DNA from 2 places in the [Clostridium] colinum genome. Region 2 is predicted to be linked to the other one. Evidence: a T-box and tRNA genes for the amino acid it is inferred to sense, from the RefSeq annotation. Region 2 holds a T-box; the other holds one or more tRNA genes.

Region 1 (7,755 bases), 350 kb from region 2:
GTTTATTAAAGTACAAAATATAAATAGTAGAGCAAATGAAATTTATAATAATAACAAGAAAATGCTAGATAAAAAAGAAAATATATTTAAAGGATATATAAAATGTGGTGAATGTAATAAAAATTTGATAAGAAGACAAAAAAGCAAAAAAACTAAATATGATATAAGTCTGTATGATTTTTTTGAATGTAAATATCATAGCATAAATAATTGCAAGTTTAAAACAATAAAATCAATTTATATTGAAGAAATAGTTTTTAATGAAATAAAAAATCAAGTAGAATTATTTATAAACTTAAAGGATATATCAAATTTAAATAAAAATAATTTATATTTAGAAGAAAGTATGTTAATTAAAAAAATTAAAGATATTGAAAATGAAATAATAAAATTAAAAAACTTTTCTAAAATAATATATGAAGATTACATAAATAATATTTTATTAGAAGATGATTATATTTTTAATAAAAATATGTATTTAGAAAAAGAAGAAAATTTGATAAAAACTAAAAATATATTAGAAAATAAGCTAAATTTGATAAAAAATGATTTTAATAAAAAAGGTAGTTATTTAAGTTTTAAAGATAAACAAGTATTAACAAGTGATATAATAAAAATTTTAATAAAAAAAATTGTTGTATTTGAAAATAAAACTGTACAAATATATTTTAATTATAAAAAATGTATTTAAAATATTTTAAAGTTTTAAATTGTCATTATGGTGGAATGAAAAAGGAGGATACAGAGTAGGGATAAAGGCCAAAAGTGGTAACTATTATTATTATGCTCATTTAGATAGTTATGAAGAAGGGATTGAAAAGGGGCAAAAAATATTAGCAGGTAATGTCATAGGGTATATGGGAAATACAGGGTATAGTAAAATTGAAGGAACAAAAGGTAATTTTGAGGTTCACCTACATTTAGGAATAGAAGCAGAAACTACACTTACTAAAGATGAATTTTGGATAAATCCATATCCATTTTTAAGTTTAATAGAAAATAATCAAAAAAATGAAAGCAAAAGTTAAAATATTTAAAAACTATTGACACAATATAAAATATATGTTATATTATATTGGCAGTCAATATTAGCGGATATGGCGGAATGGCAGACGCGCTAGACTTAGAATCTAGTTCCTAGGAGTGTGGGTTCAAGTCCCACTATCCGCATATAATAGAAGCTAGTACCTTTTAGGTACTAGCTTTTTAATATGTAAATATGCTATATACATAAAAAAGATTTTTATAATTTAGTAGAAAATAACTTATATTTGTAAAATATATAATTTTTTAATTTAAAATATAATAAAAAATGTTAATTTCTACTATTGAAATAGAAAAATAAAAGAGTATAATATTAAATAAGAAATAAAGTTTAAAGGAGGCTATAATATGTTACAACGATATATTTGTTTGATTATAATATGTTTTTTAAAGCACGTTAAAAGTAAAGTTGTAAAAAATTTAGTTTATTTATCTTTTATATTAAATATTATTGCAAAACTTAGTACTACATATGAAAATAGCATAATGATAACATCATATATTTTATATTTTATATCGATAATTATACTTTTAAAAGAAAAAATTCTTTCAGATAGTAACGAAGCATATAAACCTTTAAAATTTATTTTTATAGGATTTGGTATTTTTAACTTGATTTTTAGTGTTTTATGTTTAAACTCTAGTGATATTTATGACATTTATTTACCTTTGATAGGAGCTTTTATGTCTATCTCAGTATCTTGCTTTGATATAAAAGAAAAAGCTTTAAAATAGTAAAAATATATTACAAACCCACCAGTTTATTTGGTGGGTTTATTAAAATTAATGATTAATAATAATATTTAATTTAAAATATTAATCCAATTTTTAAATATTTCATTTATATATGAATAAAATGTTTTTTTATCAATATCTTTTTTTGGTAATATATTAGTTTGTGCTACAAGGCTATTATTAATATATATATAAGCAACACCTACTTTTTCATCTTTTTTTACAGGTGCATTTAAAGTTTTTATATAATCTAATTTAATAGATATATTATTTTTTTCATCTTTAGATAAAGGTAAAACAATATCATCTTCATAGTATAAAGGCATAGTATTTTCTTCACCTTTTATAATAGATATAGTGTCTGTACAGTCATCTTTAGATAGTATTTTTTCATAAGAAAAATTTTCAAATCCATAGTTTAATAGAGTTTTTGTATCTACCCATTTTTGTTTTTTTCCTTTTTCTCCCCAGCCACTAGCTAATACAACAGATATAAGAGTCATACCATTTTGTGTAGCAGAGCCAACAAAACAATGTCCAGCTTTATTTGTAAAGCCTGTTTTTACACCATTAGCTCCTTCAAATTCGGATAAAAGTCTGTTTTTATTTATTACATCATAAGAAGACATATTAGTTTTAAAACTAACTTGTTTTGTATTTATAATATCTACAAACTGTTTATTATTAAGAGCATATCTTGCTATTAAAGACATATCATATGCAGTGGAATGATGGTCTAAAGCATCTAACCCATTAGGTGTTCTAAATACTGTATCTTTTGCACCTATATCTTTTGCCTTTTTTGTCATATTATTACAAAATGTATCTACATCTTTATCTATATGTTCTGCTATTGCTACAGCAGCATCATTAGAAGATTGTAACATTAATGCATATAGCAAGTCTTTTAGTTTTATTTCTTCATTTTCTTTTAAGTTCATCTTTACTGGAGGAGCTTTTGTAGCATTTTTACTAACTTTAACAGTATCTTCTAAATTTCCATTTTCTATTGCAAGTATAGCAGTCATTATTTTTGTTGTACTAGCCATAGCCATTGGTTCTGTTTCATTTTTTGCAAAAAGAACTCTACCAGTTTCATAGTCCATTAATATAGCACTTTTTGCGTCAACTTTAACGATTTTTTCTTTATTATCTGCCAAAACTATATTGTTAGATAAAATAAAAAAAACTAAGAAAAATATTATAAATTTTTTCATTTTAGTAACTCCTTTATAAATTTATAAAATTATTTTTCCCAGTTTTTTATATTATATTAAATTTATTTAGTTATTTATTTAAGAAAAAGAAACCTAAAACTATTATACCAAGTATAATTCTATAATATCCAAATACTTTAAAATTGTTAGTTTTTATATAGTTTACTAAAAATTTTATAGCAAATATAGAAACAACAAAAGAAACAATTGTTCCAGATAATAAAACTTGTATTTCTAGAGGGCTCCATTCAAAGCCAAATTTTAAGACTTTTAAAAGGCTAGCACCAAGCATAACAGGAATAGCTAAAAAGAACGTAAATTCTGTAGCTACAACTCTAGATGTACCAATAAGCATAGCGCCTACTATGGTAGCTCCAGACCTAGATGTACCAGGTATTAGGGCTAAAACTTGAAAAAGTCCAATAAAAAAAGCAGTTTTGTAAGATAAAGCATTTAATGTATTTACTTTAAAAGATTTATCTTTATGAACATTTTCTATATATATAAATAGTATACCATAAACAATTAACATAGTAGCAACGGTTGGATAGTTATAAAATAAAGCGTCTATTTTGTCATCAAATAAAATACCTATTATTCCAGCAGGTATACAAGCAAATATAACCTTAAACCAAAGGATAAATGTTTGATGCTTTTGTCTTTTTGTTTTACTAGGTGAAAATGGGTTTAGCTTATGAAAATATATAAATATAACAGCTAATATAGCACCAAGTTGGATAACAACAAAAAACATTTCTTTAAATTTATCACTTAAATTAAGGGATAAAACTTGTTCTACTAAAATCATATGACCAGTACTACTAATAGGCAACCATTCAGTTATACCTTCAACAATACCTAAAAATATAGCTTTAAAAATTTCTATTAGATTTTGCATAATCTACCTCCTTTATAAAAAGATATTTTTATTAACGTAAAAACTTTCCTAAATTATACAATAAATTTATATATATTTCAAATAGTTTGTTATCATTTTTATAAAATTTAAATAGCTATTGACAAATAACGATTAAAGATAAATAATATATATATAAATTAAAATATAGGCTTAACATATCTAGAGATATGACAATAAGGAGAGTTTTATGAATGTAAATAATGTAGAATTGACGGCAGTTTGTGGAAGAAAAGACCAATACCCTAATACAGATTTACCAGAAATAGCCTTTGTAGGAAAATCTAACGTAGGAAAATCTTCTCTTATAAATTGTATGGTAAATAGAAAATCTTTAGCAAGAACAAGCCAAAACCCTGGAAAAACAAGAACTATAAATTTTTATAACATAGAAAATATAGTACATTTTGTAGATTTACCAGGATATGGTTATGCTAGAGCTTCTAAGTCTGAAATTGAAAAATGGGGCAAAATGATAGAAGAATATCTTTTAGAAAGAGAGCAATTAAAATCTATAATATTATTAATAGATATAAGACACGAACCTAGTAATAATGATAAAATAATGTATGATTGGCTAAAACATTATGGGTATAAAATAATAATAGTTACTACAAAAAGTGATAAATTAAAAAGAAGCCAAATAAATAAACATTTAGCAGTAATAAGAAAAAGTCTTGAGCTTGATAAAGAAGATATATTACTTCCTTTTTCTAGCCAAACTAAAGATGGAAGAGAAAATTTGTGGGATATTATAAAAGATATTATAAAATAGAGGTGATACTATGACAAAAAAAGGGAATAATGTAATAGGTATACTTTTTATAATTTTAGTTATTTTTATTTTAATAGGTTTTTTTGTTTTTTCTAGCATTAATAGTAATGATACAGCAGGATATTTTGATAAAGAAGATAAATCTGTTGCAAAACCAATATATGAAAAAGTTATGAGCATAAGTGAAGAAAATTATCCTAAAACACCAGAAGAAGTAGTTAGTTTATATACAGAAGGATATAAGCTTTTATATGGAGATAAAATAAAAGATATGTCAATAGTTTCTAATATATTAGAAAAACAAAGAATTTTGTTATCAGATGAAATAATATCTAAAAACTCTTTAGAAGAACAAACAAATAATGTTTTAGCTAGCATAGAAAATTTAAAAGAAAATAAAGTAAAAATAACAAGTATAGAAGTTAAGCCAACTATGTATGACCCAAGAAATAATAATATAGCATATGTAAAAGTTGATAAAAAAGATAATCTATTTCAAACTTATTATTATCTTTACTATTTAAAGATAGAAGGGGATAAATGGAAAATAACTGGTTGGTATAATACAGATGAAAATTACAATATTATAAATAATAAATAAAAAAATAGCCACTTTAAAACATAATTTAAGGTGGCTATTTTTTTATTTATTAAATTTATTATATAAAATTTTGTATAATTCATACGTAGCTAAAACATCTGACATAGCTCTATGAGCATTTGGATTTGATATGTTAAAATGATTACATAAAAAAGCTAGATTGTATTTTTTTAGCTCTGGAAATAAAGTTTTTGTAACAGAAACAGTATCTAATGCAGAGTTTTTAATATCAAACCCTAAATTATTTGTATTATGAATTAAAAATTTCATATCAAATTTTGCATTATGTATAACTAGTGGTAAATCTTCTAAAAAATCAAAAAAATCTTTAAAAATATCCTCAATAAAAGGCTTATTTTTAACCATATCATTTGTAATATTAATTTTACTGGATATAAAAGGTGGGATAGTAGTTTTGGGATTTATAAGTGTATCAAATTTATCTTTTATATTATTATCTATTATTTTTAAAGCACCTATTTCTACAATTTTATCATTAATATGTGATAAACCTGTTGTTTCAAAGTCTAGTACAATATAATTTTTAAAATTTGGGTTAGATATAGTTGTAAATATAATATTTTTTTCTGTGTTATTTTTTATAGTTTTTGATTTATTATATACAAAATAATCTGTATTTTTTAAATCAGATTTTTTTATTAAGCTATTTAAAAAATCTTTATTCATAGATTAAAAACTCCTAAAAAGACCTATTACTTTTCCTAAAATAGTAACATTTTTACATATTATAGGTTTGTATAAATCATTTTCTGGTTTTAAAATTACAGTATTATTTTCTATAAAAAATCTTTTACAAGTTGTTTCATCATCTATTAAAGCTATAACTATATCTCTATTATTAGCAGTAGACTGTTTGTTTACTAAAACTAAATCTCCATCATGTATACCAGCATTTATCATACTATCTCCAAAAACTCGTAGCATAAAAGCATCATTATTTTTTAAATAGGTAACAGGGATAGGAAAATAGCTTTCAATACTTTCTGTTGCAAAGGTAGGTAACCCAGCAGATACATCGCCTAATATAGGTATATTTACTAATTCTTCATAGTAGTTATTATAAAAATTTTTTTCTAAAATTTCAATATTTCTATTTTTTGATTGTTTTCTTTTTATATAGCCTTTTTTTTCTAAGCTTTCCAGATGAAGATGAACAGAAGAAGTAGAAGAAAGGCCAGTTGCTTTACAAATTTCTCTAATAGATGGAACGACACCATTTAGTTTAACTTGAGTTTTTATATAATCTAAAATAAGTTGTTGTTTTTCTGTTAATGGTTCCATTTTTCACCTCCATAAAATGTATAATATATAAATATTTTATCAGTATTTATCAAAAAGTAAAGTATTTTATAAAAAAAAGTAAAATTAATGAGTTTGATTTAAGTTGATAAGAGTATATGTATTAAGTTATTATATATATATACATAAACTAAGGAGGAATAAAAGTGAAAATAGAGTGTAGTAAAATTAATAGAACATTATTAGTTAAATTATATGGAGAAATAGACCATCATTATACAGAAGATATAAGAGATAAAATAGATAGAGAATTTAATAAACAAGGTTGTCAAAATATGATTTTAGATTTTGAAGATATAAATTTTATGGATAGCTCTGGTATAGGAATGATTATAGGAAGATATAAAATAGTACAAGAAAAAAATGGTAAAATATGTGCATTTGGTTTAAAAGATAATGCCAAAAGAATATTTGATATGTCTGGGCTTAACAAATTAATAAATTGTTTTGTAACAAAAGAAGAGGCTATAAATAGCATATAGGAGGAGAATAAAAAATGCAATATAGTAATAAAGTTAGTTTAATATTAGATGCTAATTCTAAAAATGAGGCTTTTGCAAGAATAAGCGTTTCTGCTTTTGCTACACAATTAGACCCAACTTTAGAACAGTTAGATGACATAAAAATGGCAGTATCTGAAGCCGTTACTAATGCTATAATACACGGCTATGAAGGGATAGAAAATGGCAAAATACATATAGAATGTAAAATATTAAATGACACATTATATATAGACATAGAGGATAAAGGAAAAGGAATTGAAAATATAGAAAAAGCTATGGAACCACTTTATACATCAAAGCCAAATATGGAGCGCTCTGGAATGGGTTTTACTGTTATGGAAACATTTATGGATAGTATAGAGGTAATATCTAAGCTAGGTGAAGGTACAAAAGTTTGTTTGGCAAAAAAAATAAATAAAAATTAGTGCAAGGAGGTTACCTAATGAATGGTGATATATTAGAGCTAATAAAACTTGCACAAAACGGAGACGATAAAGCGGTAGAAATAATAATAGAACAAAATTCTGGGCTTATATGGAGTGTTGTAAAAAGATTTTTAAACAGAGGATATGATGCAGAAGATTTATTTCAGATAGGGTCTATTGGGCTTTTAAAATGTATTAAAAAATTTGATACTAATTATG
Region 2 (7,755 bases):
AATATGAGGTGTAAATGGAGATAAAAGTATAATAATTGTTTCTAATGTATCTTTATCTACACCACCTATATTTTTAGCTTCGGCAATTATTTTATTTGTAAATTCCATAAATCCTGAAACAACCGTATTTAATGTTAAAGCCTCTAATCTTATTGTTATTTCATATACCATTTTATGACGAAGTTTAACCATTTCATCACTAGGTTCTACTATTTTATCTTTATACTCATCTATAAATTTCCAAACTTTATTTAAATATCTAAATGTACCATCTATTCCACTGTCATCCCACTCACAGTCTATTTCTGGTGGACCTACAAAAAGTTCATATAATCTTAAAGAATCACAACCATATTTTTCTACAAGTTCGTCAGGAGATACAACATTTCCTTTAGATTTACTCATTTTAGCTCCATCTTTAGTAATCATACCTTGATTGAATAAATGTAAAAATGGCTCTTCAAAATCTACTACTCCTATATCTTTTAAAAATTTAGTGTAAAATCTTGCATATAAAAGATGTAATACCGCGTGTTCTATACCACCTACATACATATCAACTGGTAACCATTTTTTTAAGGCTTCTTTGCTTGCAAGTTGAGTATCATTATTTACATCACAATATCTAAGAAAATACCAAGAAGACCCTGCCCATTGAGGCATTGTATTTGTTTCTCTTTTAGCCTTACCACCACATTTAGGACAAGTAGTATTTACCCATTCTTCTATATCTGCAAGAGGAGATTCTCCTGTGCTTGTTGGTTGATATGATGATACATTAGGTAGTTCTACTGGTAAATCTTCTTCTTTAACACCTACTACACCACATTTATCACAATGTACCAAAGGTATAGGCTCTCCCCAATAACGCTGTCTTGAAAATACCCAATCTCTAAGTTTATAATTTACAGTTTTTTTACCTATTCCCTGTTCTTCCAAAAATGAAGCAATAACTTCTTTTGCCTCAGAAGATTTTATACCATTAAATTTATCAGAATTAACCATAACACCTTCTTCTAAAAATGCTTGTTCTAGATTATCTTTTATATCTTCATCGGCTTTTTTTATAATTTGTACAATAGGCAAATCAAACTTTTTAGCAAATGCAAAATCTCTCTCATCATGAGCTGGAACACACATAATAGCCCCTGTTCCATAATCTGCTAATACATAGTCTGAAATCCATATAGGTAATTTTTTATTATTTAATGGATTTATACCATAAGCACCAGTAAATACACCTGTTTTTTCTTTTTCTGTCATTCTATCAACAGATGATTTTGTACTAGCTTCAAATATATATTGTTCTACTGCTTCTTTTTGTTCATCTGTAACAATATCTTTTATGATGTTATGCTCTGGTGCTAAAACCATAAAACAAGCACCATATAAAGTATCTGGTCTTGTTGTAAATACTTTAATTTTGTCTTCTTTACCTTCTACCGAAAAATCTATTTCAGCACCATAGCTTTTTCCTATCCAATCTGCTTGCATTTTTTTAACTTTTTCTGGCCAATCTAATTTATCTAGGTCATTTAAAAGTCTTTCTGCATAATTTGTAATTTTAAGCATCCATTGTCTAAGATTTTTCTTTGTAACCTGTGAACCACATCTATCACATTCACCATTTGTAGCCTCTTCATTAGCTAAAACGGCTTTACAGCTAGGACACCAATTTAAAGGCATTTCTTTTTCATATGCAAGCCCATTTTCAAACATTTTTAAAAATATCCATTGAGTCCATTTATAATATTTAGGGTCTGTTGTATTTATTTCTTTGTCCCAATCATAAATAGCACTTATTTCTTTTAATTGTCTTTTAACATTAGATATACTTTTAGATGTTGCTACAGATGGATGTGTTCCAGTTTTTATAGCATAATTTTCAGCTGGCAAACCAAACGCATCCCACCCCATAGGATGCAACACTTCGTACCCTTGTAAAACTTTATATCTACTTATAACATCACTTAACACATATCCTCTCCAATGACCTACGTGTAAACCATTACCAGATGGATATGGAAACATATCTAAACAATAATATTTTGGCTTATTAGTGTTTGTAGGATTTATTGGATTTTCTTCCCAAATTTTACGCCACTTTTTTTCTATACTATTAAAATCGTATCTATTCATATTTACCTCCAAAATTTAAATTTAGTTATAATAAAGCCCCTTTATCTCATTTAAAGCACAAGCCTTAAAATATAGAGACGAAAGGGGCTTTTCCGTGGTACCACTCTATTTCGTAAAAGGTAAAACCTAAAATTACGCACTTATAAGTCTGTAACGGGGACAAACCGAAAATACCTACTATTACTTCAGTATTTCTGCTCCAAGGTGAGTTGGGCAAAAAGTAATATTGACTTACACCAACCGTCAACTCTCTAAAAATACTTATTTTGCTTAATAGTCCTCTTCATTGCATTTACATAATATAATTTATACCATAAAATAAATACTATTTCAAGTATTATTTTATAAAAATATTACTCTATACCATAAGTATTTGTTGTAGTATCTAAAAATAAGTTTATTTTAGGTGGGTTTGTTGTAAAGTTTATCATTAAAATAAGTATAATAAATATTATTGATACACCTATATATTTGCTATTTTCATTATAAAAAATTTTATTTTTTAACATTTTATAAGAAAAATAATAAGATAAAAATGAAGCTAAAATAAATGTTCCTATATCTAGTAATAAATAATTTTTACCTATAATCCCTGTATAAGTGTAAAATGCTACTACAATAACACACATTCCTAATAATATAGACAAAGCCTTAACAATAATAAAATTTTCTAAATCTTTTCCATATGAAAAATATTCATATATAGAAAATATTATAATTGGCGTTATTAATAGTTTTAAATGTTCCCAAGTACTTTCATTAACTGGAGTAAAATAACCTATTATAATATTTTTATCAAAAAAGTTATATGTAAAATGTAAAATAGTTCCTAATACTGCTGTAAAAATAAACCCTATTATATGATATTTTTTTAAATTCATAAAATCACCTCAAATATATGAATATTTATATCATATGCATAAAAATTTTTATTATACTTAATATTAGTAAAACATTTAAAAACTTATTTTCTAATTATAATATCTTTTATTTCTTTTATAATTAGAAGTATTGATGATATGAATAAAAAAATATCTGCAAAATTAAAAATTGGTGCATTTTTATATTTTATATATATAAAATCTGTTATACTTTTGTTTTTTATCCTTTCTATAAAATTTCCTAAGGCTCCTCCTAAAGCAAATGAAAAAGCTATCTTTTTTAATTTAGAGTTTTCTTTAAAAGCACAATAAAATAATATACTTACAAGTAATGTACATATAAAAACTATTATATATATTAATTTTTTACTGTTTTTTAAAATTCCATAAGCAAGCCCTTCATTTTTTATATGACGAATATAAATTTTATTTTTATACAAACTTTTTTCTTCATTTATTTTATATTTTTTATTAATATACCTTTTGCTTATTAAATCTATTAATATTAAAAATATTATTAAAAAAATATATATCATTAAAGTATCTCTCCTTTTTATTTTATTATATCATAAATTTTATACATTAAATAGCTATTAAATTATTTTGGATAAAATTTAATTTAACTGTTGTATTAATATTAAAAATATATTATAATTATATTACAAAAATGTTTTTTTGAAGGGAGATAATAAAATGGCTTTAGTAACTACTAAGGAAATGTTTGAAAAAGCTTTCGAAGGTAAATATGCTATCGGTGCTTTTAACATCAATAATATGGAAATCATACAAGGGGTTGTAAATGCAGCTGCAAAACTTAATTCTGCTGTTATTTTACAAGTTTCTAAAAGTGCTTTAGCATATGCTGGTCCTAAATATTTAATGGCTATGGTTAATGCTGCTATCGAAGAGACTGGTATAGATATTGCTGTACACTTAGACCACGGTCCAGACTTAGAAACAGTAAAAAAAGTTATTGATGCTGGCTTTACATCTGTTATGTTTGATGGTTCTCATTTTGAATATGAAGAAAATGTTGCTAAAACTAAAGAAGTTGTAGACTATGCTCACTCTAAAGGTGTTGTAGTTGAAGCTGAACTTGGTATGCTTGCTGGTGTGGAAGACGATGTTAATGTTTCTGAAGAACATGCTACTTACACAGACCCAGAACAAGCTGTTGACTTTATCAAAAGAACAGGCGTAGACTCTTTAGCTATTGCTATTGGTACAAGCCATGGTGCTTACAAATTTAAAGGTGAAGCTAAATTAAGATTTGATATTTTAGAAAATATTACTGCTAAATTAGAATCTGAAGGTATACATAATTTCCCTATCGTTTTACACGGTGCTTCTTCTGTTGACCAAAATTGCGTAAAAATGTGCAATGATTTTGGTGGTAAAATTGATGGTGCTAGCGGTATTCCTAATGATATGCTTAGAAAAGCGTCTAGTATGGCTGTATGTAAAATAAATATGGATACAGATTTAAGACTTGCTATGACAGCAGGTATTAGAAAATTCTTTGGAGAAAATCCTTCTGCTTTCGACCCTAGAGGATATTTAGGTGATAGTAGAGAGCTTATCCAAAAATTAGTAGAAGATAAAATTGAAAATGTTTTAGGTTCTAAAGATTCTATGAAATAATTTTTTATTATCTTTTTCCCCAGTTATCTTTAATATGATAACTGGGTTTATTTTTATATTGTGATAAATTATTTTAATTTTGTTCTTTACCGTTTTAGTGATATAAAAATATAAATAATTAAAATATTTTACAAATAAAAAATATAAAATTACTAATAAAAAATCATAAATTGTATATATGTTTTCATAATAAATATATAAATAAAATACACTACAAATATTAAATTTTACTAATACTTGTAGTGTATTTTTACTATAATTTAGTATTTTATCTTTTACTTGGATATTTTTCAAATATTTCTAATGTACCATTATAAATAGACTGAGCTGCTTTTTCTTTAAAGTCTCTTTGTGCTAGCTTACTTGCATCTGATGGACTACTTAAAAATCCTATTTCACATAAAACAGCTGGCACTTTGTTATTTCTAAGAACAATTAAATTAGATGTTTTTATTTTTCTATCTAATAGTCCTAAATCTTTTAAAAGATTTTTTTGCAATATTTCTGCCATTGCCTTACTTGTAATACCTCTATCACTAGTATTAGGGTTTAAATAAAATACTTCTGTACCATTAGGTCCTGTAGAGCCATTTCCAGATGCATTTTGATGTATAGATATAAACATATCCCCTACTTCGTTAGACATATTAGTTCTATCTACAAAACTTGGATTTACATCTTCTAATCTTGTAAAATATGCTTTAACATCTTTATTAGCCTCAAATAAATCATTTAATATAAGACAAATTTCAAGGTTTACATCTTTTTCAATAAGCCCATTACCAGATGTACCTGGAGCTTCTCCTCCGTGACCAGGGTCTATAACAACTATATTTTTATATTTTTCTTTAGGTAAAAGCATATTAATATAAATATAATTATTGTCTTCTGTTACATTAATTGCTGTTATTTTTTTACATTTAAGAACAATTTGAGTAACACCACCAACATTTTGTACTGTAATTGTATCTACAAGCTCATTATTTACTTTATACTCACCTATGGCTATTAAGGAAGTTATATCCTTATCAAAAGTAAGAATATATTCTTTATTTAAATAATTATCTGTATGTTTAACATTATTTATATCAATAGATATAGAAGATTTTTTTTCTATTTTAAATTGTCTACCAGATACAATATTTGTATTATCATTTGTTGTATTATTATTTACATTATTATCTTTATTTATGTTTAAACCTAAAGTAACAGTTGTTACATTATCCTCTTTTTTATAAGAAAAATCAACATTTTCTTTAAGATTAGCCTCTATATTTACCATAATATTTGTGCTTTTGCTATAATCAATATTTTCAATATATTTAGTTTCTTTAATATCTTCTGTTAAGTTTACAATAGCTGAATTTTTTATTTCTATGCTAATTTTATCATTAAAATCATTTTTTCTTATATTAATATCTGGTGCAAATTCTCCATATATTTTTAATATATCATTTGTTCCATCATTAAATAATTGTAATTTTTTAATCGGATTTCCACCAAAATTAACATATAATATTTTACCATCTTCAGATAAAAAGTTATTATTTAAAACAGAACTTTTCGTTTTAAATATAAATCTAGTAACATTATTTTCTTTATTTTCTATAGTAACATTAGATACAAATTCTGTAATACTTTCTAAAGATGTTTCTACTATATTATTTTTACAATTATATATATCGATAGCAACCGAACCATCTTCTAATATTATTTGCTCAAATTTATCAATTTTTTTATTAGCAAATATTGCAAATGTTCGCTCATCAGAATCTGGCATGTCTATTTTTTCTATAATTATTTCTTGATTTTTTACTTGAGTTGTTGTTTCTGTAATTGATGTTGTTTCTGTTGTTGTATCTTTAATTACTGATTCATTAATATTTATTATTCTTGTTTTATTATCCCATTTTACTTCAAGTCCAACAGCTTCACTTACAAATCTAACTGGTATCATTGTTTTTCCATTTATAAGTTTAGGTGGTATACTCATTTTAAATAATTTACCATTAACTGTAGCATTAATATCATTTATTTTCATAAGAACAACTATATCTTTATATACTACTTGAACTTGTTCAGTATTTTTAATCCAAGTAACAGTTGCTCCTATTTTTTCAAATGTTTCTCTTGCCGGTACAAGTGTGTAATTATCAATAATAATAGGTTCTAAAGGTAAATTTTCTATTTTTTTATCATTAACGTATAAATATACTTTTTCTTTGTTGTATGTATAAGTTTTACCATCATAACTTATTTTAAAATTAACATATGGTGCCGAAAATACACAAATGTTTGACATAATAATAAAAACAGTTGTACACACAATAACAAAAATATTTTTTGATTTAAACATAAGTAGCCTCCATAATTTTTCTTCTAGTTCTTATTATTATAGCAGAAAATTTGACATAATTCCAATATATATACTATTTGAAATAAAAATGTAATAATTTAAAAATAAAATTAACAATATTTTCTTTAAATATATATTTTTTTATATTTTTGTAGTATTAATTTTATATAGAAATACAAAATAATCTATAATTTTATTAAAATATATTTACATTATAAAAACAATAAAAATTGTATTAAAACTATTTGAAAAATATATAAATATATGATAAAATATATAAAAATTGTTACAAACCTTTGTTTGGAGGTATTTTATGAAAAATAAAATCATATTAAATATACTAATTATTTATTTTTTAATATTAAGTTCAGTTTTATTAATACAATTATCATCTAAAAAAACAAATGCAATAGAGCCTTTACCAAATGAACTAACAGCAGAAGATAAACTTAAAAATTCTGTTGTGTTAGCAATAAATAGTCCTGTAATTATAATAAATGAAAAACAATTTTTAATAGATGAAAATGATTCTACTCTGGTACCAATAATTGAAGACGGAAAAGTTTATATACCAGCAAAATTTTTACAAACAGCCTTTGGTGCTAATATTAGTTTTTCTAAACAAACTAAAGAAACTATTATAAGGTTATATAATAAAGCTATAATATTTTCTAATAATGGTACAAGCATACAAATTATAGATAATACAAGTCAAGAAACTATAAAAATAGATACAAA

What was found. A T-box is a leader RNA that pairs with one kind of tRNA and senses whether it is charged. The one in region 2 lies ahead of leuS (leucine--tRNA ligase), so its partner is inferred to be a tRNA-Leu.
Region 1: it has a tRNA-Leu gene. The T-box ahead of leuS (leucine--tRNA ligase) is inferred to sense a tRNA for this amino acid. The anticodon was not compared.

What each region holds. Positions count from the first base shown of each region.
Region 1 covers NZ_OW712331.1:1,713,447-1,721,201, reverse strand. Annotated here, with positions in the region: gene NBW53_RS08390 (recombinase family protein) at 1-691, shown strand, start outside; gene NBW53_RS08385 (M23 family metallopeptidase) at 711-1,028, shown strand; tRNA gene NBW53_RS08380 (tRNA-Leu) at 1,092-1,170, shown strand; gene NBW53_RS08375 (hypothetical protein) at 1,393-1,779, shown strand; gene NBW53_RS08370 (D-alanyl-D-alanine carboxypeptidase family protein) at 1,848-2,996, opposite strand; gene NBW53_RS08365 (undecaprenyl-diphosphate phosphatase) at 3,067-3,894, opposite strand; gene yihA (ribosome biogenesis GTP-binding protein YihA/YsxC) at 4,103-4,687, shown strand; gene NBW53_RS08355 (DUF6715 family protein) at 4,698-5,288, shown strand; gene NBW53_RS08350 (3'-5' exonuclease) at 5,331-5,975, opposite strand; gene lexA (transcriptional repressor LexA) at 5,979-6,590, opposite strand; gene spoIIAA (anti-sigma F factor antagonist) at 6,755-7,090, shown strand; gene spoIIAB (anti-sigma F factor) at 7,105-7,536, shown strand; gene sigF (RNA polymerase sporulation sigma factor SigF) at 7,554-7,755, shown strand, end outside.
Region 2 covers NZ_OW712331.1:1,366,028-1,373,782, forward strand. Annotated here, with positions in the region: gene leuS (leucine--tRNA ligase) at 1-2,139, opposite strand, end outside; T-box leader at 2,210-2,435, opposite strand; gene NBW53_RS06790 (DUF6512 family protein) at 2,493-3,020, opposite strand; gene lspA (signal peptidase II) at 3,104-3,556, opposite strand; gene NBW53_RS06800 (class II fructose-bisphosphate aldolase) at 3,714-4,661, shown strand; gene NBW53_RS06805 (N-acetylmuramoyl-L-alanine amidase) at 4,930-7,017, opposite strand; gene NBW53_RS06810 (stalk domain-containing protein) at 7,331-7,755, shown strand, end outside.